DNA from 3 places in the Kitasatospora sp. NPDC057936 genome. Region 2 is predicted to be linked to each of the others. Evidence: riboswitches for the same ligand, from Rfam matches in the RefSeq annotation. Region 2 holds a riboswitch; each other region holds the start of a gene.
The links. Region 2 has a riboswitch for thiamine pyrophosphate ahead of thiO (glycine oxidase ThiO). Riboswitches for the same ligand answer to the same signal wherever they lie in the genome.
Positions count from the first base shown of each region.

Region 1: another riboswitch for thiamine pyrophosphate. It lies ahead of thiC (phosphomethylpyrimidine synthase ThiC); the one in region 2 lies ahead of thiO (glycine oxidase ThiO).
Region 3: another riboswitch for thiamine pyrophosphate. It lies ahead of ACFVU9_RS35590 (purine-cytosine permease family protein); the one in region 2 lies ahead of thiO (glycine oxidase ThiO).

Region 1 covers NZ_JBHVPD010000040.1:47,217-53,787, reverse strand. Annotated here, with positions in the region: gene ACFVU9_RS21655 (metallophosphoesterase) at 5-1,279, shown strand; gene ACFVU9_RS21650 (hypothetical protein) at 1,522-2,343, shown strand; gene ACFVU9_RS21645 (hypothetical protein) at 2,399-2,614, opposite strand; gene thiC (phosphomethylpyrimidine synthase ThiC) at 2,781-4,595, opposite strand; TPP riboswitch at 4,590-4,725, opposite strand; gene ACFVU9_RS21635 (hypothetical protein) at 4,823-5,023, shown strand; gene ACFVU9_RS21630 (SPFH domain-containing protein) at 5,198-6,571, shown strand, end outside.
Region 2 covers NZ_JBHVPD010000114.1:16,776-23,346, forward strand. Annotated here, with positions in the region: gene pknB (Stk1 family PASTA domain-containing Ser/Thr kinase) at 1-1,634, opposite strand, end outside; gene ACFVU9_RS39230 (thiazole synthase) at 1,715-2,512, opposite strand; gene thiS (sulfur carrier protein ThiS) at 2,518-2,727, opposite strand; gene thiO (glycine oxidase ThiO) at 2,724-3,908, opposite strand; TPP riboswitch at 3,903-4,015, opposite strand; gene ACFVU9_RS39245 (NAD(P)/FAD-dependent oxidoreductase) at 4,144-5,340, shown strand; gene ACFVU9_RS39250 (Rv2175c family DNA-binding protein) at 5,383-5,748, shown strand; gene thiE (thiamine phosphate synthase) at 5,748-6,398, shown strand; gene ACFVU9_RS39260 (polyprenyl synthetase family protein) at 6,430-6,571, opposite strand, start outside.
Region 3 covers NZ_JBHVPD010000093.1:22,908-29,478, reverse strand. Annotated here, with positions in the region: gene ACFVU9_RS35605 (MerR family transcriptional regulator) at 1-275, opposite strand, end outside; tRNA gene ACFVU9_RS35600 (tRNA-Ser) at 396-483, opposite strand; gene ACFVU9_RS35595 (S1C family serine protease) at 545-2,434, opposite strand; TPP riboswitch at 2,668-2,815, shown strand; gene ACFVU9_RS35590 (purine-cytosine permease family protein) at 2,808-4,259, shown strand; gene ACFVU9_RS35585 (glycerophosphodiester phosphodiesterase family protein) at 4,339-5,163, shown strand; gene ACFVU9_RS35580 (ATP-binding protein) at 5,611-6,027, shown strand; gene ACFVU9_RS35575 (DUF5926 family protein) at 6,154-6,571, shown strand, end outside.

The DNA of each region.
Region 1 (6,571 bases), on a different contig from region 2:
GCGAATGACACCCGAGGACCGCTTCCCCGGGCCTGAACACCCCTCCTCAGGCCCCCGCCACCAGCCGGACCTCGACGTGCTGCCGTACGGCACCTACTACGAGCCCGAACCCGCCGGCTACGCCGGGACGCCGTACGAAGCGGAGACCTACAGCGGCTACGGCGGCGCCCGCTACCTCGAACAGCACTGGCCCGCCGACAGCCAGGCGCACGGACACACGATGCACGCCCCCGGGCAGGCGCCGGCGTTCAACCACCAGGACCACCCCGGCTACGAGCCGACCCTGCCCGACCGGCCCTCGCCGGCCCTCCAGTTCCCCGACGCGGTGCCCGACCCCCTGGCCGACGGACACCCCGACCGGCCGGCCGACCAGTTCCCCGGCCGCGACGACCCGCCGACCATCGAGCTCGGCCCGCCGCTGCCCGAGCCCGTGCCCAGCTACCCGTACCCGGCCCCCGGCCCGGACGAGCCGCCCGGCCCGCTCTACGTCGTCGGTGACGTCCACGGCTACCTGGAAGAACTCGTCGCCGAACTCCGCCACCAGGGCATCATCGACGCCGACGGCCACTGGTGCGCCGGCCGCTCCCGGATCTGGTTCCTCGGCGACTTCACCGACCGCGGCCCCGACGGCATCGGCGTCATCGACCTCGTCATGCAGCTCGCCGCCGAGGCCGCCGCCGCGGGCGGCTACTGCCGGGCCCTGATGGGCAATCACGAACTGCTCTTCCTCGGCGCCGCCAGGTACGGGGACGAACCCGTCCAGTCCACCGCCGGCACCGCCTCCTTCCTCGCCGCCTGGCGGCTCAACGGCGGCCAGCAGCACGACCTCGACCGGCTCCAGGCGCACCACATCAGCTGGCTCTCCCGGCTGCCCGCCATCGCCATCGAGGACGGCCACCTGCTGCTGCACTCCGACACCACCGCCTACCTGGAGTACGGCGAGTCCATCCCCGACGTCAACGACGCGGTGCACAGCCTGCTCGCCGACGAGGGCGTGGACGAGTGGTGGGACTGCTTCCGCCGCTTCACCAAGCGCTTCGCCTTCCGCGGCGACGCCGGCCCGACGGCCGTCCACGAGCTCCTCGACACCTACGGCGGCAGCCGGATCGTGCACGGCCACAGCCCGATCCCGTACCTCACCGGCGCTGTGCACGCCGACGACGGCGCCCCGCCGCACATCCCCGGGCCGTACGTGTACGCCGACGACCTCGCGGTCGCCATGGACGGCGGCGTCACCATGGAAGGGCGCCTGCTCATCGCCCGACTGCCCGTCAACTGACGTCACCCGCCGGCCCACCCGTCGCACGGGTGTTCCCGGCGCCCGGGCCGTCGCACGCGCGCGGCCCGGGGCGCGAAATTCCGGAATCGGACTGTCAGCGCGGGCGCACCCGCCCCTACCATGAGGCACACCACGAGCGGCCGCCCGTCCGGCGGCCCGCCTCCGCGCCCGATTCGGCGCCCCTGCGGGCCCACCCAGCCCGCGAGGCGGAGCGAACCGGGGTCCGCATGAACGGGGTCCCCATGACCAACCCCCCGCCGCTGCTCGCCGAGGACCGCCCGGAGTACGAGCGCCTCCTCGCCGAAGCCCTCCGCGACGGCACCGTCCGCACCGCCCTCCGCGCGCCCGGCGCACTCACCGCCGACCAGCTGCGCGCCCGCGCCCTGCGCGACGCCGACGCCATCGCCGCCGCGGCCGCCACCGAGTACGAGCACTACACCGGGCTGCGCGAGAGCCTGCGCAGCACGCCCCCGCCCGCCGAGGGCGCCGAGCCGGCCGCCCCCGGCCTGCTCTCCCAGCTGCGCTCCGCCGACGGCGGCGCCGGGCTCTTCCCGGTCCTCACCGTGCTCACCCCGATCCTGGCCTGGGCCGCGGCGCTGGTCCTGCTGCTCCTCGGGTACGCCCTGCGCGCCGCCGACCCCGGGCTCGTCCTCGCCCGCTCCCTGCTCACCGCGGGCTGGATCGCGCTCGCGGCCGGGATCGTCGCGATGACCGTCGGCCTCGTCGGGCTCGTCCTCACCGCGTTACGCGACGGCTCCGGCGCCCCCGCGGGCACCGACCCCGACCTCGCCGCCGAGCTCGCCGCCGCCCGCCGCGCCTGGCGCACCGCCCTGCGCGACCACGGCCTCCTCCCCTACCTGCACGCCGGCCTCCCGGCCGTCCCCGCCCAGCGCCCGGACTTCACCAGCCCCGGCTACACCCCGCCGGGCTACACCAGCCCGGGCCCCGACGGCCTCACCGACCCCGAGGGCCGCACCTCCCGCCCCGCCGCCTTCACCCCGCCCGACTTCAGCACCCCCGGCTACACCCCGCCGGGCTTCACCGGCCCCGACGAGGTCGGCTGACGCACCGCTGCCCCGGGCCACGCCCGGGGCAGCGCGCAGGACCCCGGAGCGGCCGCTACGGCAGGTAGCGTTCGAGCGCCGCCGCGCCCTTCTCGTCGATCTGCCGCCTGGCCCACGCGAGGCGCTCGGGCGTGACGTCCTGCCCGGACGCCATGACCAGGTCCTCGGGGTCGAAGGGCCGCTCGCCACCGCTGTACAGCTGCCGCGGGGACGCCTTGGCGTCCCGGTTCGTCTCGTCGCTCGGATCGGTCCCCTTGATCGGGCTGCCCATCGCTGCCTCCTTGGTCGGCCTTCCCCCCAGGGTGCCTCCGTTTTCCCCCGGACGCACGATGGCGGGGCGGCAAAGACCGGAACCCGTCCGAGGCCGCCGGGTGGAAAGGAAAACGGCCCGCGCTCTCCCCCCGGAGGAACGCGGGCCGGCTCTGGGGCGGCGGCGGTCAGTCCGCCATCGGCAGGTAGACCTTGTTGCCGTGGGCCTTGAACTCCTCGGACATGGCCTGCATACCGGCCAGCGCCTCGGCGTCGAACTCGGTGCCGACGGCCGTGGAGCCGTCGCCGTGCTCGTCGCGGATCTTCTGCGAGATCTTCATCGAGCAGAACTTCGGGCCGCACATCGAGCAGAAGTGCGCGGTCTTGGCCGGCTCGGCGGGGAGGGTCTCGTCGTGGAAGTCGCGCGCGGTCTCCGGGTCGAGGGCCAGGTTGAACTGGTCCTCCCAGCGGAACTCGAAGCGGGCGTCGGAGAGGGCGTCGTCCCAGGCCTGGGCGCCGGGGTGGCCCTTGGCGAGGTCGGCGGCGTGGGCGGCGATCTTGTAGGTGATCACGCCGGTCTTGACGTCGTCCCGGTTGGGCAGGCCCAGGTGCTCCTTGGGCGTCACGTAGCAGAGCATCGCGGTGCCCCACCAGGCGATCATCGCGGCGCCGATGCCGGAGGTGATGTGGTCGTAGCCGGGGGCGACGTCCGTGGTGAGGGGGCCGAGCGTGTAGAACGGCGCCTCGTCGCAGATCTCCTTCTGGAGATCCATGTTCTCCTTGATCTTGTGCATCGGGACGTGGCCCGGGCCCTCGATCATCACCTGGACGTCGCGCTCGCGGGCGATCCGGCCGAGCTCGCCGAGGGTCTGCAGCTCGGCGAACTGCGCCTCGTCGTTGGCGTCGGCGATGGAGCCGGGCCGCAGGCCGTCACCGAGCGAGAAGGTGACGTCGTAGGCGGCGAGGATGTCGCAGAGCTCCTCGAAGTTCGTGTAGAGGAAGTTCTCCTTGTGGTGCGCGAGGCACCACGCGGCCATGATCGATCCGCCGCGCGAGACGATGCCGGTCTTGCGGCGGGCGGTCAGCGGGACGTACCGCAGCAGCACGCCGGCGTGGACGGTCATGTAGTCGACGCCCTGCTCGCACTGCTCGATGATGGTGTCCCGGTAGACCTCCCAGCTCAGCTCCTCGGCCCTGCCGTCGACCTTCTCCAGGGCCTGGTACAGCGGCACGGTGCCGATCGGCACGGGGGAGTTGCGCAGGATCCACTCGCGGGTGGTGTGGATGTTGCGGCCGGTGGAGAGGTCCATGACGGTGTCGGCGCCCCAACGGGTGGCCCAGGTCATCTTCTCCACCTCCTCCTCGATCGAGGAGGTGACGGCGGAGTTGCCGATGTTGGCGTTGATCTTCACCAGGAAGTTGGTGCCGATGATCGCCGGCTCCACCTCGGGGTGGTTCACGTTCACCGGGATGACGGCCCGGCCGCGGGCCACCTCGTCGCGCACGAACTCGGGGGCCAGGCCCTCGCGCAGGGCGACGAACTCCATCTCCGGCGTGACGATCCCGCGCTTGGCGTAGGCGAGTTGGGTCACGGCGGCGCCGCCGCGGCCGCGCAGCGGGCGGCGGGGGCGGCCGGGGAAGACGGCGTCGAGGTTGCGCAGGTTCCCGCCGCGCGGCGAGGTGTGCTTGATGCCGTCGTCCTCGGGGCGGGCCTCGCGGCCGTCGTACTCCTCGACGTCACCGCGCTGGCGGATCCACGCGTCGCGCAGGGCGGGCAGGCCGCGGCGCACGTCGGGCTCGTAGGCGGGGTCGGTGTACGGGCCGGAGGTGTCGTACAGCGGAACGGTCTTGCCGTTGGTGAGCACCACCTCGCGGAACGGGACCCGCAGATCGGGGCGGGATCCCTCGCGGTGGGCCTTGCGCCAGGCCGGGGTCGGGTAGCCGGTGCGCTCGCTGCTGGGGGCGCTCTGGGCAGACTGCGGCTGTGCGTCGAACGTGGTCATCTGACCTTCACTCCCTACGCCGGCATTACCCGGTCCAGGTTCCTGCGGTCGGCGCAGCGTCCCGGCCGTCCGTCGACGGACCGTTCAGCGCCCTCTCAGCCCGGTGCTCCGAGCTCCCGCGTCCGCAGGCGGTGTTGCCTGCACATGACGCCCAACACCGTAGCGAGAGGATCGCCGCAGGTCCAGAGGGCTTCCGGTGGGCGGGCGGCGAGCGCAGACTGAAGCCCATGATCGGACTGACGGGGCGGGTCACGGGGAAGATCGGCGCGGGCCTGGTCGGGGAGGTGCTGGTGCACGTGCCCGAGCGTCAGGGGACGGAGGCGTTCCTGGCGTACCTGGCGGTGCCGGGGGATCCGCTGCCGACGGGCACGCAGGTGATCGTGGTCGAGTACCAGGCGCCGCGCACGGTGTTCGTGTCGCCGCTCTGACGGACGATCCTCCCTCGTCACGGGGCCCGTGACAGGACCGGGACGAAGTCACGACGTCACCTACTGGCGCACGCGCACGAACAGGCGCAGAATCTCCGCTGCCACCGCGTCCGCGCACTCCTGCACAACCACGCGCAGCCACGGAGCGGTGTGCCTTGAAGGGGGAGTCGGCCGATGGTTATCGGCGTCGTCGCGGGGGCCGTGGTGGCCTCCATCATCGTTGTGATCATCCTGTTCAAGCTCATGTGGCGGGTCGCCGAGCCGAACGAGGCACTGATCATCTCCGGGTCGAAGCACGGGGACGGCCTGGGCTTCCGGATCGTCACCGGGCGGGGCACCTTCGTCGTCCCGGGCATGCAGGCGGTGCGCCGCCTGTCGCTGGACCTCAACGAGGCCGAGCTGGACGTCGAGTGCGTGACGCAGCAGGGCATCCCGGTGCACGTCAAGGGTGTCGTCATCTTCAAGGTCGGCGACGACTCGGTGTCGATCGCCAACGCCGCCCGGCGTTTCCTGGACCAGCAGAAGATGATGGGCCAGCGGGTGCACAACGTGTTCGCCGGTCACCTGCGCTCCATCGTCGGCGGGCTGACGGTCGAGGACATGATCCGCGACCGCGATCGGCTGACCGGCGAGACCCGGGCCGCCTCGGGCGCCGAGATGGAGAAGCTCGGTCTGATCATCGACTCGCTGCAGATCCAGGAGATCCTGGACCCGACCGGGTACATCCGCAACCTCGCCGCCCCGCACGCCGCGGCCGTCCAGCGCGACGCCCGCATCGCGGCCGCCGCCGCCGACCGCGAGGCCACCGAGGCGGAGCAGGAGGCGTTCGCCCGCAAGGCCGAGGCCACCCGCAACAGCGAGATCCAGCAGGCCTCCTACCAGGCCGAGATGGACACCGCGAGCGCCCGCGCCCGGCAGGCCGGACCGCTCGCCGAGGCGGCCGCCCGCCAGGAGGTCGTCGTCCAGGAGACGAAGGTCGCCGAGCTGGAGGCCCAGCGCAAGGAGCAGCAGCTCCAGATCGACGTCCGCAAGCCGGCCGACGCCAAGGCGTACGAGACCCGCACCAAGGCCGACGCCGACCGCGACGCCCGGATCTCCTCGGCCCAGGCGCACGCCCGGGAGACCGAGCTGCGGGCGGCGGCCGACGCCAGCCAGGTGAAGATCGCCGCGGCGGCCGAGGCGGAGGCCACCAAGCTGCGCGGCCTGGCCGCCGCCGAGGCGACCAGGGCCACCGGTCAGGCGGAGGCCGCGGCCGTCGAGGCCCGCGGTCTGGCGGACGCCGAGGCGGCCCGGGCGCTCGGGCTGGCCAACGCCGAGGGCATCCGGGCCCGCGCCGCGGCCCTCGCCGAGAACCAGGACGCCGTCGTGGCGCAGGAGTTGGCGGAGAAGTGGCCGGAGATCGTCCGGGCCGCGGCCGAGTCCTTCGGCAACGTCGAGCACATGGTGCTGCTCAACGGCGCGGACGGCATGGGCGAGATGTTCGCGAAGGCGCTGACCATGGGCGGCACCGGCCTGGGCCTGGCCCGCCAGTTGCTGAGCACCATGAAG
Region 2 (6,571 bases):
ACCATGCCCTTGCTGACCACCAGCGAGACCGGGGTGTTCTCCGCCACCTGCTGGCCGGCCACCGGCGAGCTGCTGATCACCGAGCCCTCGGGCACGGCGTCGTTGAACGTCTCGGTCACCGAGCCCTTCGCCAGCTGCACGCCGGTCAGCGCGGACGCGGCCTGGTCGGCGGGCTTGCCGGTGACGTCCGGCACGGCGATCCGGTGCGGCCCCTTGGAGACGGTGACCGTCACGGCATCGCTCTTGCGCGACCGGGTGCCCACCCCGGGGTCGGTGGAGATCACCTGGCCGGACGGCACGGTCTCGCTGTACGCGTCCACGAACTTCCCGTGCATGCCGTCCTTGTCCAGGATCCGCTGCGCCTCGGCGCGGTCCTTGCCGAGCACCCCGGGCACCGGCCCGTACAGCGACTCGGACAGCCCGTACGTCACGCCGCCGACCAGCAGCACCAGGACGGTCAGCGCGGAGGCCCAGATCACCGGCTTGCGCGGGACGCGGCGCAGCGGGTTCGGGCGGGGCGGGCGGACGGGGGTGGGCTCGTCGTAGGGGCGGGGCTCGACCAGCAGCTGGTCCATCAGGTCCGGCGGGACGTCGAGGACGCTGGTGCGCTCGGCCACGGGCGGCTCGACCGGCTGCGGGAGGGGGAGCGGCAGCTGGTGCGGGGCGGCCTGCGGCGTGCGCTGGATCACCGAGGTCGGCTCGCTGGTCGGGTAGCGCGGGCTGGGCCTGGTGGAGGTCGGCGGCTCGGCGTCCAGCTCGGCCGGGCCGAGCTCGCGCCGGACCCGCTGCAGGGTGGCCAGCAGCTCGACGGCGTCGTACGGGCGGGTGTCGGGGGTTCGGGCGCAGGCGCCGAGCACTATCGCGTCGAGCGCCGGGGGGACGGTCGGGACGCTGCGCGAGGGTGGGGGGACGTCCTCGTGCAGGTGCTTGTACATGACCTGGACGGGGTTGTCGCCGGTGTGCGGGCGCGTGCCGGTGAGCATCTCGTACAGCAGGATGCCGGCCGCGTAGACGTCCACGCGCTGGTCGGTGGGGGCGTCCGGGAGGATCTGCTCGGGCGCGAGGTAGGAGACGGTGCCCATGACGGTGCCGCCGGTGGCGGTGGTCGTCGAGGTGGGGGCGCCGTCGGCGCTGCCCAGGACCCGGACCAGGCCGAAGTCGGCGACCTTGACCAGGCCGCCGTCGGTGATCAGCACGTTCTCCGGCTTGACGTCCCGGTGGACCAGCCCGGCGCGGTGGGCGGCGCCGAGCGCGGCGAGCACCGGTTCCATGATGTCCAGCGCGGCCCGGATCGACAGCGCGCCGCGGTCGCGCAGCAGGTCGCGCAGGGTGCGGCCGGGCACGTACTCCATGGCGAGGAAGACGTTTCCGTGGTCCGCGCCCTGGTCGAAGACGTTGACCACGTTGGGGTGGGCGAGGCGGGCGACGGCCTTGGCCTCACGGATGAAGCGGGCGGTGAAGCCCTCGTCCCCGGCGAGGTCGGGGTGCATCACTTTGAGGGCGAGCACGCGGTCGAGGCGGGTGTCGGTGCCCTTGTAGACCGTGGACATGCCGCCGGTCGCGATGCGCTGCTCGACCCGGTACCGGCCGTCGAGCAGGGTACCGATCAGGGGGTCGCGCCATGCCGTGTCCACCCGAGGAGTGTAGTGCGGCGGGTCGCGGCCGGTCCCGGCGGACATCGCCTCCGGGACCGGCTTGTGACACGGGTGCCGCGTCAGAACGCCGGGCGCTCGCGGGTGTCGAGGTCGGCGCGGCCGGCCATCGCGGAGGAGGCCTCCGCGTGGAAGCGGCGCGGGATCCGGCCGGCCCGGTGGGCGAGGCGGCCGGCCTCGGTGGCGTGCCGCATGGCCTCGGCCATCAGGACCGGGTCCTGTGCGCGGGTCACCGCGGAGGCGAGCATCACGGCGGAGCAGCCGAGCTCCATCGCCAGCGCGACGTCGGAGGCGGTGCCGGCGCCCGCGTCCAGGACGACCGGGACGTTCGCGCCCTCCACGATCAGCTGGAAGTTGTGCGGGTTGCGGATGCCGAGGCCGGAGCCGATCGGCGAGCCGAGCGGCATGATCGCCGCGCAGCCGACGTCCTCCAGCTTGCGGGCCAGCACCGGGTCGTCGTTGGTGTACGGGAGCACCGTGAAGCCGTCGTCGACGAGGGTCTCGGCGGCGTCCAGCAGCTCGATCGGGTCCGGCAGGAGGGTCCGCTCGTCGGCGATGACCTCCAGCTTCACCCAGTCGGTGCCGAGTGCCTCGCGGGCCAGCCGGGCGGTCAGCACGGCCTCGCCGGCGGTGAAGCAGCCGGCCGTGTTGGGCAGCACCCGGATGCCGTTGCGGGTCAGCACGTCCAGGACGGAGCCCTGGGTGGTCGCGTCGACCCGGCGCATCGCGACGGTGGTCAGCTCGGTGCCCGAGACCCGCAGGGCCTGCTCCAGGACCTCCAGGCTGGGGGCGCCGCCGGTGCCCATGATGAGCCGGGAGGTGAAGGTCGTCCCGGCGATGGTGAAGAGGTCGTCGGCCATGGCGCTCAGCCTCCCTGCACGGCGGTGAGGATCTCGATCCGGTCGCCCGCCGAGAGCCGCGTCTCGGACCACGAACCACGCGGCACCACGGCCTCGTTGAGCGCGGCGGCGACGCCGGTGTTGGCCTTGCTGAGGGTGGTGACCACCTCGGCGAGGGTGGTCGCGGCGGGCACCTCGCGGGGCTCGCCGTTGACGGTCAGTGCGATGTCGGTCATGCGACGGCCTTCGTGGTGGAGCGGGCGGGGGAGAACCGGGAGGGTGCGAACGGCCGTGCGAGCTCGGGGACTTCGCCGGTCGCCAGGTAGTCGGCGAGCAGGTCGGCGGTGACCGGGGTGAGCAGGACGCCGTTGCGGTAGTGGCCGGTCGCGGCGACCAGGCCGGGCAGGTCGGTCGGTCCGAGCAGCGGTGCGTTGTCCGGCGAGCCGGGACGCAGCCCGGCCGAGGTCTCGACGAGCGGGAGTTCGGTGATGCCGGGGACCAACTCGTGGGCGTCGCGCAGGAGTTCGTAGACCCCGCCGGCGGTGACGGTGGTGTCGTAGCCCTGCTCCTCGGTGGTCGCGCCGATCACCAGCTCGCCGTTCTCGCGCGGCACCAGGTACAGGTGCTGCCCGCGCACGACCGCGCGGACGTTGCGGTTGAGGAAGGGGCGGTAGGCGTCGGGGATCCGCAGCCGCAGGATCTGCCCCTTGACCGGACGGACCGCCGGCAGCACGTCCTCCGGCAGGCCGGGCAGCCGGTGGCTGTGCGGGCCGGCGGCGAGGACGACCCGGTCGGCGGCGAGGGTCCCGCCGGTGCCGAGCCGGGCGCCGACCGCGCGGCCGCCCTCGACCAGCAGCTCGACGGCCTCGGTGCGGTGGAACACGACGCCCGCGCGTTCGCAGGCGCGGACCAGCGCGGTCAGCAGCCGGCGGGGGTCCACCTGGTGGTCGTCGGCCACGTGCAGGCCGCCGCGCACGCCGGGGGCCAGCATCGGTTCCAGCTTGCGGGCCTCCCGGCCGGTCAGCCAGGTCGAGTCGAGGCCGAGCCGCTCGTGGAAGGCGTGCAGTTCGCGCAGTTCCGCGCGGTCGTCGGAGTCCAGCGCGACGGCGACCGTGCCGCACCGGCGGTAGCCGGTGTCCTCGCCGCCGCTCGCCTCGGTGAGCTCGGCGGCGAACGCCGCGTACCGCTCGTTCGAGGCCATCCCGAGGCGCAGCAGCGGCTCCTCGCCGTACTGCAGCTCGGTGACCGGGGCGAGCATCCCGGCCGCGACCCCGGCCGCCCCGTGACCGGGGGAGGGGTCGACCACGACGATGTCCTCCAGGCCGCGCTGCGCCGCCCGCCAGGCGACGGCGAGGCCGATGACGCCCCCGCCGATCACCAGCACGTCGGCGCGGCTGCCCGGTGCCAAGCGTGTCAAAGCTGCTCTTCTCCCTTCGCCGGTATGACCCGGATCAGGTTCGGACGGTCGCGGGCCGTGCCAGCCCGCCTCTCAGCCCGGTACGCCGGGCTCCCGTGATGGTGTCCCCACCATAACTCCGGTGGTCCGCCCGGCCGAAGGCCCGTACGAAGGGTGGACGGGCCCGGCGCGGCCCGTCCGTGCGCGGGACGGACGGGCCGCCGGGGCACGTGGGGCCGCTGAGTACAGTGGCGCCGTGGCAGAGCTGAGCGGAACGGATCGGGTGGTCGTCGTCGGGGCCGGGCTGGCCGGCGCGCAGTGCGCGCTGGGGCTGCGGCGGGGCGGCTGGCAGGGGCGGATCGTGCTGGTCGGGGAGGAGCCGCACGCGCCGTACGACCGGCCGCCGCTCTCCAAGGACGTCCTGCTCGGCAAGAGCGACGCCACCACGCTGGACATCGACTTCCCGCACCTCGGCGTCGAACTGCTCACCGGCCGCCGTGCCACCGGACTCACCCCGGGCGTGCTGCACACCGACGCCGGCGACCTCCCGTACGGATCGCTGGTGATCGCCACCGGTGCGACCCCGCGCGCCCTGCCCGGCGCCGAGCGCGCCCACCTCCTGCACACCCTGGACGACGCGCTCGCCCTGCGCGCGCTGCTGCGGCCCGGCCTGCGCCTGGTGCTGGTCGGCGCCGGCTGGATCGGCGCGGAGGTGGCCACCGCCGCCCGGGAGGCCGGCTGCGAGGTGACCGTCGTCGAGGCGGGCCCGGCGCCCGTTCCCGGTGCGCTGCCCAGGGAGGTCAGCGCGGCGATGGCCGCCTGGTACGCCGGGGCCGGGGTGGACCTGCGCTGCGGCGTCGGCGTCGCGGCCGTCGAGCCCGGCGCGGTGCTGCTGGCCGACGGTTCGCACCTGCCCGCCGACGAGGTGGTGGTCGGCATCGGCGCCCGGCCCGCGACCGACTGGCTGGCCGGCACGGGCGTCGAGCTGGACGCGACCGGTGCGGTCGTCGTGGACGGGCGGCTGCGCACCAGCCTGCCGGGCGTCTTCGCGGCCGGCGACTGCGTCAGCTACCCGTCGGTCCGCTCCGGCGCCCGGCTGACCGTCCAGCACTGGGACCACGCGCTGCAGTCCGGCGAGGCGGCGGCCGCCGCCGTCCTCGGGGTGGACGCGCCGTACGACCCGGTGCCGTACTTCTGGTCGGAGCAGTTCGGCCGCATGGTGCAGTACGCCGGACGGCACGCCGAGGGCGACGAGCTGCTCTGGCGCGGCTCCCCGCAGGACGCGACCTGGTCGGTGCTGTGGCTGCGCGACGGTGTGTCGAGCGCGCTGCTGGCCGTGGACCGCCCGCGCGACCTCACCCAGGGCCGCCGCCTGATCGAGCGCGGCACCGCGCTGGACCCGGCCCGGGCCGCGGACCCGGCGGTGGCGCTGAAATCGGCGGTCGCGGGGTAGCGGCTGGTGCGCGGCGGGCTCCGGAGGTGGCAGTCTGGTGGCGTGAGTGAGATCGAAAGCAAGATTGAAGCCCTGGTCGCCGAGTGGATGTACCTGCCCGACATCTCGGAGCAGTGGGGGGTCCGCGTCACCGAGGTGCGCGACCTCGTCCGCAACGGCGGCCTGATCGCCGTCCGGCGGGGCCCGAACAACTCGCTGCAGGTCCCTGCGGCGTTCATCGACGGCCAGGGGCTGGTCAAGCACCTGTCCGGCACCCTGACCGTGCTGCGCGACTGCGGGTACAGCGACGTGGAGATCCTGGAGTGGCTCTTCACCGAGGACCCGTCGCTGCCCGGCAGCCCGATCCAGGCGCTGCGGGAGAACCGTGGCACCGAGGTCAAGCGCCGCGCCCAGGCGATGCTGATCTGATGGCGGCGGACACGCCGCGTCAGCGGCTGGCCGAGGCCCGGCTGTACCTGTGCACCGACGCCCGCCGCGAGCAGGGCGACCTGGCCGAGTTCCTGGACGAGGCGCTGGCCGGCGGGGTCGACATCGTCCAGCTCCGGGACAAGGGCCTGGAGGCCAAGCAGGAGCTGGAGGCCCTGGAGGTCTTCGCGGACGCCTGCCGCCGCCACGGCAAGCTGCTCTCGGTCAACGACCGCGCCGACATCGCCCACGCCGCCCGGCCGGACGTCCTGCACCTCGGGCAGGACGACCTGCCCGTCCCGGCCGCCCGGGCGATCCTCGGCGAGGACGTCCTGATCGGCCGGTCCTGTCACGCCGAGTCCGAGGTGGACGCGGCGGTCGCCGAGCCCGGCGTGGACTACTTCTGCACCGGTCCGGTCTGGCCGACCCCGACCAAGCCGGGCCGCCCGGCCCCGGGCCTCGGCCTCGTCTCGTACGCGGCGAAGCAGCCCACCGACCGCCCGTGGTTCGCCATCGGCGGCATCGACCTGGGCAACGTCGACGAGGTGCTCGCCGCGGGCGCCCGCCGGATCGTCGTCGTGCGCGCCATCACGGCCGCGGAGGACCCGCGGGCGGCCGCCGCCGAGCTCTCCCGGCGGCTGCGCCAGGCCTGATCCCGGCAGGGGCCGCCGTCGGCCGCGAGGCTCAGTACTTGCGGACGGTGGCGGCCTCGGCCAGGGCCAGCAGCACCTCGCGGGCGCGCCGGTCGGCGAGCGGCGCCGCCTCCAGGGCGGCCAGCGACTGCCGCATCAGCTCGTCGATCCGGGCCTCCACCAGCTCCGGCGCC
Region 3 (6,571 bases), on a different contig from region 2:
GCCTCGGCCAGTTCGGCGCGCCGCAGCCGCAGCATCCCGCGCAGTTCGGCCGCGTCCACCTCCTCGTCCAGGACGGCCCGCACCTGCTGGAGCGTGAAGCCCAGCTCCTTGAGCGCGATCACCCGGTTGAGCCGGGCGAGTTGGGCCGCCTGGTAGAAGCGGTAGCCGCTGACCGGGTCCACCCGGGCGGGGTGCAGCAGTCCGATGGCGTCGTAATGGCGCAGCATCCGCACCGACACCCGGCCGTGCCTGGCGAAGTCTCCGATGTTCAACATGGTGCTCCCAGTGCACGGCCTCCCACGGTGTCAGGGTCAAGCCCCGCTGCCCGCAAAACGCGAAGGCGGGTGCCGACTCGATGTCGGCACCCGCCCTGAGCAGGTGTTTTCCCCTACCGGCGGAGAGCGTGGGATTCGAACCCACGGTGACGGGTCACGCCACGACAGTTTTCAAGACTGTTCCCTTAGGCCGCTCGGGCAGCTCTCCAGGCGGAGGTCAGCCTAACGGGTCCGGCGGGGTTCGGTGCACACGGTTTCCGGGTGCCGGGTCAGCTCGGGGTGTCGCCCTCCCGCGAGCCGAGGGTGACCTTGGTGGTCATGGTCTGGCCGTTGCGCTGGTACTCGACGTCGACGGTCTCGCCGGGCTTGTGCGTCCAGATCCGGCTGACCAGGGCCGGGCCGTTCTCGATCGGGGCACCGTTGAGCTTGGTGATGACGTCGCCGGGCTTGAGGCCGGCCTTGTCGGCGGCGCCGCCGGGGGTGACGGCGGGCTGGCCCTGGATGTCGCGGGTCTGGATCTGCGCCCCGTCGCCCTTGTAGTCGTCGTTGCGCAGCACCTGGAGCTGGGCGTAGACCGGCTTGCCGGTCTTGATCAGGGTGTCGGCGACCCACTTGGCCTGGTTGATCGGGATGGCGAAGCCGAGGCCGATGCTGCCGGCCCGCCCGTTGGCGGAGGCGTTGGACTGGATCGCCGAGTTGATGCCGACCACGGCGCCGCTGGAGTCGAGCAGCGGGCCGCCGGAGTTGCCGGGGTTGATCGAGGCGTCGGTCTGCAGGGCGTTCATGTAGGAGGCCTGGGCGCCGGTCTCGTCGCCGGAGGCGACCGGGCGGTCCTTGGCGCTGATGATGCCGCTGGTGACGGTCGACTCCAGGCCGTACGGCGCGCCGATCGCGATGGTGGCGTCGCCGACGTTGACCTTGTCGGAGTCGGCCAGCGTGAGCGGGCTCAGCTTCTCCTTCGGCGGGTTGTCGATCTTGACGACGGCCACGTCGTAGCCCTCGGCGCGGCCGAGCACGGAGGCGCTGTAGGAGGAGCCGTCGGCGAACTTGACGGTCAGTTTCCCGCCGCCGCCGGTGACGGCGGGCGCCACCACGTGGTTGTTGGTGAGGATGTGGCCCTCGGTGTCGAAGACGAAGCCGGTGCCGGTGCCCGACTCGCTGCTGTTCTGCGCCTTGATGGTGACGACGCTCGGCAGCGCCTTCTGCGCGATGGCGGCGATCGAGCCGGGGGCGGGCTCGTTCTTCTGGGTGTTGCTGGCCTGGATGGTGGTGCTGCGGTGGTCGTCCGCGGAGGCGACGGAGTTGCCGTTGCCCGAGACCGCCACGCCGACGGCACCGCCGGCGATGCCCGCCACGAGGGCGACGGCGGCGATCAGGGCGACCAGGCCGCCGCGCTTCTTGCGGGGACCGCCGGGGCCGGCCGGGCCGCCGGGGTAGTCCGCCGGGTAGCCGAGCGGGCCCGCGGGACCGCCGGGCGCACCGGGGGCGCCCGGGTAGCCGGGGATGCCGTGCGCGGCGGTGGTGTCGTGCCCCGCGCCCCAGCCGCCGAGCGGGCGGCCGGCGCCGAACGGGTGCTGGGCGCCGGGGGCGGCGTACGGGTCGTGGGCGCCGGCGGCGGGGACGCCGTGGGTCGGCGTCGCGTACGGGTTGGCGACCGGCGGCAGGACCGGGGCGGCCTCGCCGACGGGCGCGGCGGGCGCAGCCGGGGCAACGGGCGCGGCCGGTACCGCGGCCGGGGCGACGGGCGCGGCCGGGGCGGGCGGCAGGACCGGCGGCGGGGCGTCGATGTAGCCGCTCTCGGCGACCGGCGCGACCGGCGCCTCGGCGGGCGCGGCGGGGGCCGCCTCGGGCGCAGCGGGGGCGACGGGCGCCGCCTCCGGGGCGGGGACCTTGGTGAAGGCCATGGTGGGCTTGTGCCCGCCGTCGGCCGGCGCGGCGTCCGCCGGGGCCTCGGGCTCGGGCACCCGGCCGAAGGCCATGGTCGGCTTGTGCCCGCCGTCGGCCGGCGCGGCGTCCGCCGGGGCCTCGGGCTCGGGGATCCTGCCGAAGGCCATGGTGGGCTTGTGCCCGTCCGGAGCCGCGGCCGCTGCCGCGGCCTCGGTGCCCGAGGGCTGCTCCCCCTGCGGCCCGGTGGGCCCAACCTCGCGCTCGGTGCTCACGGACGACCTCCATAGCTGACAGAACCAAGGACCATAGTTTTTCGCACTGCCGATTCGATTGCCGTAAGGACCCCTCTGAAGAACTCATAAGAATCCTTAGGCGGGACCGACGCCTCCGCTCGACGACACGTTCCCGGCGGCGGCTCCCCCACCCCCGCCGAACGTCCCGCGATGCGGACGGCACGCCCCCTGGCCTTGGGCGTTCGCCCCGGTGCCGGTTAGCCTGTCGCTCCAAACTGACACGCGGGAGCTTGGACCTTCCAGGCTGAGAGTGCGCTGGTCGACCGTACGCCACGGGATCCCGGGCGGACCGTCGAGGGGGCGCTGACCGCCGGAACCTGTCCGGGTAATGCCGGCGTAGGGAGTATCGGCCATGCCGCCTGCTTCGCCATCCTCTTCTTCGGGCGCGCCCGAGTCCAAGGGTTTCTCCGAATCGTCCACGACCGGTCATGACGGGCCCGGATCCGGCGGGACCGCCGCCGCGACCGCGCTGCTGGACCGGCCGGAGAAGGCCGAGGCACCGCTCGTCCTCGACGCCGAGCCGCCGCGCACGCTGCGTTTCCGCGACCACTTCGCGCTGTGGATGAACCTCGGCGTCAGCCTGATCGGCTTCTCCACCGCCGCCACCGTGCTCGGCGCCCCGGGCAGCGAGCTGTCGCTGGCCGCCGCGGGCACCGCGATCGTGGCCGGCACCGCGGTGGGCACCGCGATGCTCGGCGTGGCCGCGCTGATCGGCGCCCGCACCGGCGCGCCGGCGATGGCGAACCTGCGCGGGCTGTTCGGCACCCGGCTCTCGTACGTCCCGACGGTGCTGAACATCGTCCAGTGCATCGGCTGGGGCGTGTTCGAGCTCCTGACGATCGCGGCGGGCGCGCAGACGGTCGCCCACACGGACGGCTACCGGTGGCTGTTCGTCCTGCTCGCGGGCGGGCTGACCACCGTGCTGACGATCTGGCCGCTCGGCTCGATCCGGGTGCTGCGGCGCTTCGTGGCGGGCGCCGTCGCCGTCGCGATGGTCTACCTGACCGTCCAGCTGGGCCGGCACGGCGTGCCCGACCCGGGCAAGGGCAACTGGCACGGCTTCCTGGGCGCCACCGACGCGATGATCGCGGTGTCGATCTCCTTCGTCCCGCTCGCCGCCGACTACACGCGGCACTCGCGCACGCCGCGCTCGGCGTTCTGGGGCAGCTTCTCCGGCTACACCGTCGCCCAGGTGTGGTGCTACGCGCTGGGCCTGATGGCGCTGCTGCAGTCCGACGGCGACCCGAACAAGATCTTCGACTCCTTCCTCGGCGTCTGGGCGGGCTGGCTGTTCCTGCTGGTGCTGGTGCTGCGCGAGACGGACCAGTCCTTCGCCAACGTGTACTCGACCGCGATGTCGGTGCAGAACCTGCTGCCGCGGGCGGACCGCCGGGTGCTGTCCGGCGCGATCGGCCTGCTGACCACCGTGCTGGCGCTGCGGATCGACAAGTTCACCGACACGTACACCAACTTCCTCGGCCTGATCGGCTCGGTCTTCGTGCCGCTGCTGGCCGTGCTGGCGGTGGACTACTTCTTCGGCGCCGGCCGCAACGGCTGGAACCTCACCGCCGAGGCGCCCTCGCGCTGGCTGATGCTGCTGCCGTGGGTGCTCGGCTTCGCGGTCTACCAGTTCATCGCGCCGACCCCGGTAGCCGGCTGGTGGACCGACTTCTGGACCTCGGCCCAGGGGGCGCTGCACTTCACCCCGCAGGAGTGGACGTCGGCCTCGCTGTTCGCCTTCGCGGTGCCCGCGCTGGTCACCTGGGCGCTCACCCCGCTGAGCCGGCGCACCCCGCAGCACTGAGGGAGCGGAGGCGAGGACGGCCCCTCGGGTTGGGACCGTCTTCGCCTCCGCGTCACCTGCTCCGCCTATCGTTGACGGCGTGACCAGCCCAGATCTGTCTTCGACGGCCCCGCGCACCGCGCCGTCCGTCCAGGTAGTCGCCCACCGCGGCTCCTCGGACGCCCTGCCCGAGCACACCCTGGCCGCCTACCGGCGGGCCCTCGAGGAGGGCGCGGACGCCGTCGAGTGCGACGTCCGGGTGACCGCCGACGGCGAGCTGGTCTGCGTGCACGACCGCCGCATCGGCCGGGTCTCCAACGGCCGCGGCACCGTCTCGGCGATGACGCTCGCCGAGCTGCAGGACTACGACTTCGGCGCCTGGAAGACCGGCCGGCCCAGCACCGACCCCGAGCTGCGCGGCGTGCTGACCCTGGAGCGGCTGCTGGAGCTGGTCGTGGACTGCGGACGGCCGGTGGACCTGGCGATCGAGACCAAGCACCCGGTGCGCTTCCGCGGCCGGGTCGAGGCCGAGCTGCTCCGGATGCTCGAACGGTTCAAGATCTCCGGCACCCGCGAGGGCGACCGCCCGTCCGCCCGGATCATGAGCTTCTCGTCGATCGCGCTGGACCGGGTGGCCGCCGCCGCGCCGGACTACCCTCGGGTGTTCCTGATCGAGCGGATGCTGCCGCTGCTCGGCCGGCTGCGGGAGGGCCGGCCGCTGCCCGGCGGGGCGCGGATCGCCGGGCCCGGCATCGACCTGGTGCGGGCCAAGCCCGACCTGGTGCCGCGGCTGCGCGAGCTGGGCCACGAGGTGCACGTGTGGACGGTCGACGAGCCGGCCGACGTGGACCTGTGCCTGGAGCTCGGGGTGTCGGCGATCATCACCAACAAGCCCGCGCAGGTGCTGGCGCAGCTCGGCCGCTGAGGGCCCCGGAGGGCCCACAGGCCCCACGGATCCCGGTGGGTGCCGACCGCTCTGTCGGAACCTGATCGCCGAACCCGACCGATCCGGTCGGCATTCAAACCTTCCGCGCACGTTTCTTGCCGGAAATCGTGCGCCGGCGCGACGGAGGGTGAGCGGGGAATGACCTCCCGCCCACCCTCGGTCGCGCTGCTCGAAATGGGCTCGCGGGATCGTCGCGCGGTCGTTTCCGACGCATTACCAAGGGGCATCCATCCCTCGGCATACGCTGAAGGAGGTCCGGGGGTGGCGTTGATGGTGGCGCGTGAAGTGCCGACTTCATCGACCATGGCAGTGCCGCACGGCCCAGCGAGTGTCGGGGTCGCACGGCGCCGACTGCGTCGAGATCTGGGTGATCGGCAGATACCGGAACCGGTCATCGATGATGCCGTACTGATCCTTTCCGAGCTGTTGAGCAATGCGTGCCGGTACGCCCGGCCGCTCGGCCCGCTGCCCGCGCTCGGGCGCGGCACCCTGGCCGAGGTCGTCGACCAGGTACTGGTCGGCGTCCCGTCCGGGCCGCACGCCGGTGCGCCGGCCGGCCGGGACGCGGAACAGCCCGGCGACGACGGCGGCGTGCTCGTCCGCTGGCAGATGCACGCGGACGGCGTGCTGACGGTGGAGGTCACCGACGGCGGCGCACCGACGCGGCCCGAGCCCGGCAGCCCCTCGCTGACCTCGCGCGGCGGCCGCGGCCTGGGCATCGTCGACCAGCTCGCGAGCGACTGGGGCGTGCGCGACGCACCCGGCGAGGTGACGGTCTGGGCCGCGCTGCCCGCCCGCGCGCGGCACGCCAGGCGCACCGGCGGTGACGCCCGCAGCGCCTGAGCGCCCCGCCCGCAGGCCCCGGGCGCCCCCGCCGCAGCGCTCCCGCCCCGGCGCGTGCCCGCGCGCCGGGAGAACGTCAGTAGGCTTCCCGGAGCAAAGGACCACCGTCCCCGGGAGAGCCGCACCATGGGCAAGAAGGCCGCCAAGAAGGCGCCGCAGCGCCAGTCCACCACCGCCGTCACGGGTGAGATCCCCGTGGTCGGGGCCCGCGACGACTGCCCGTGCGGCTCGGGCCGCCGGTACAAGGCCTGCCACGGCCGGGAGGCCTCGCACGCGGTGCAGGAGCTGGTGCACCGCCCGTTCGAGGGCCTGCCGGGCGAGGCCGACTGGGTCGCGCTGCGCGAGCTGGTGCCCGCCGCCACCGTGCCGCTGACGCTGGCCGCCGGAGTCGCCGGGACCGCCGTCGGCGAGGTGCCGTCGGTCACCCTGGCCACCGTCCTGCCGCTCGCCTGGCCGGCCCTGCGCCGCCAGGACGGCTCGATCCTGCTCGGCCTGCAGACCCAGTCCTCCTCGGGCGACCTGAGCCGCGACCTCGCGGACGCGC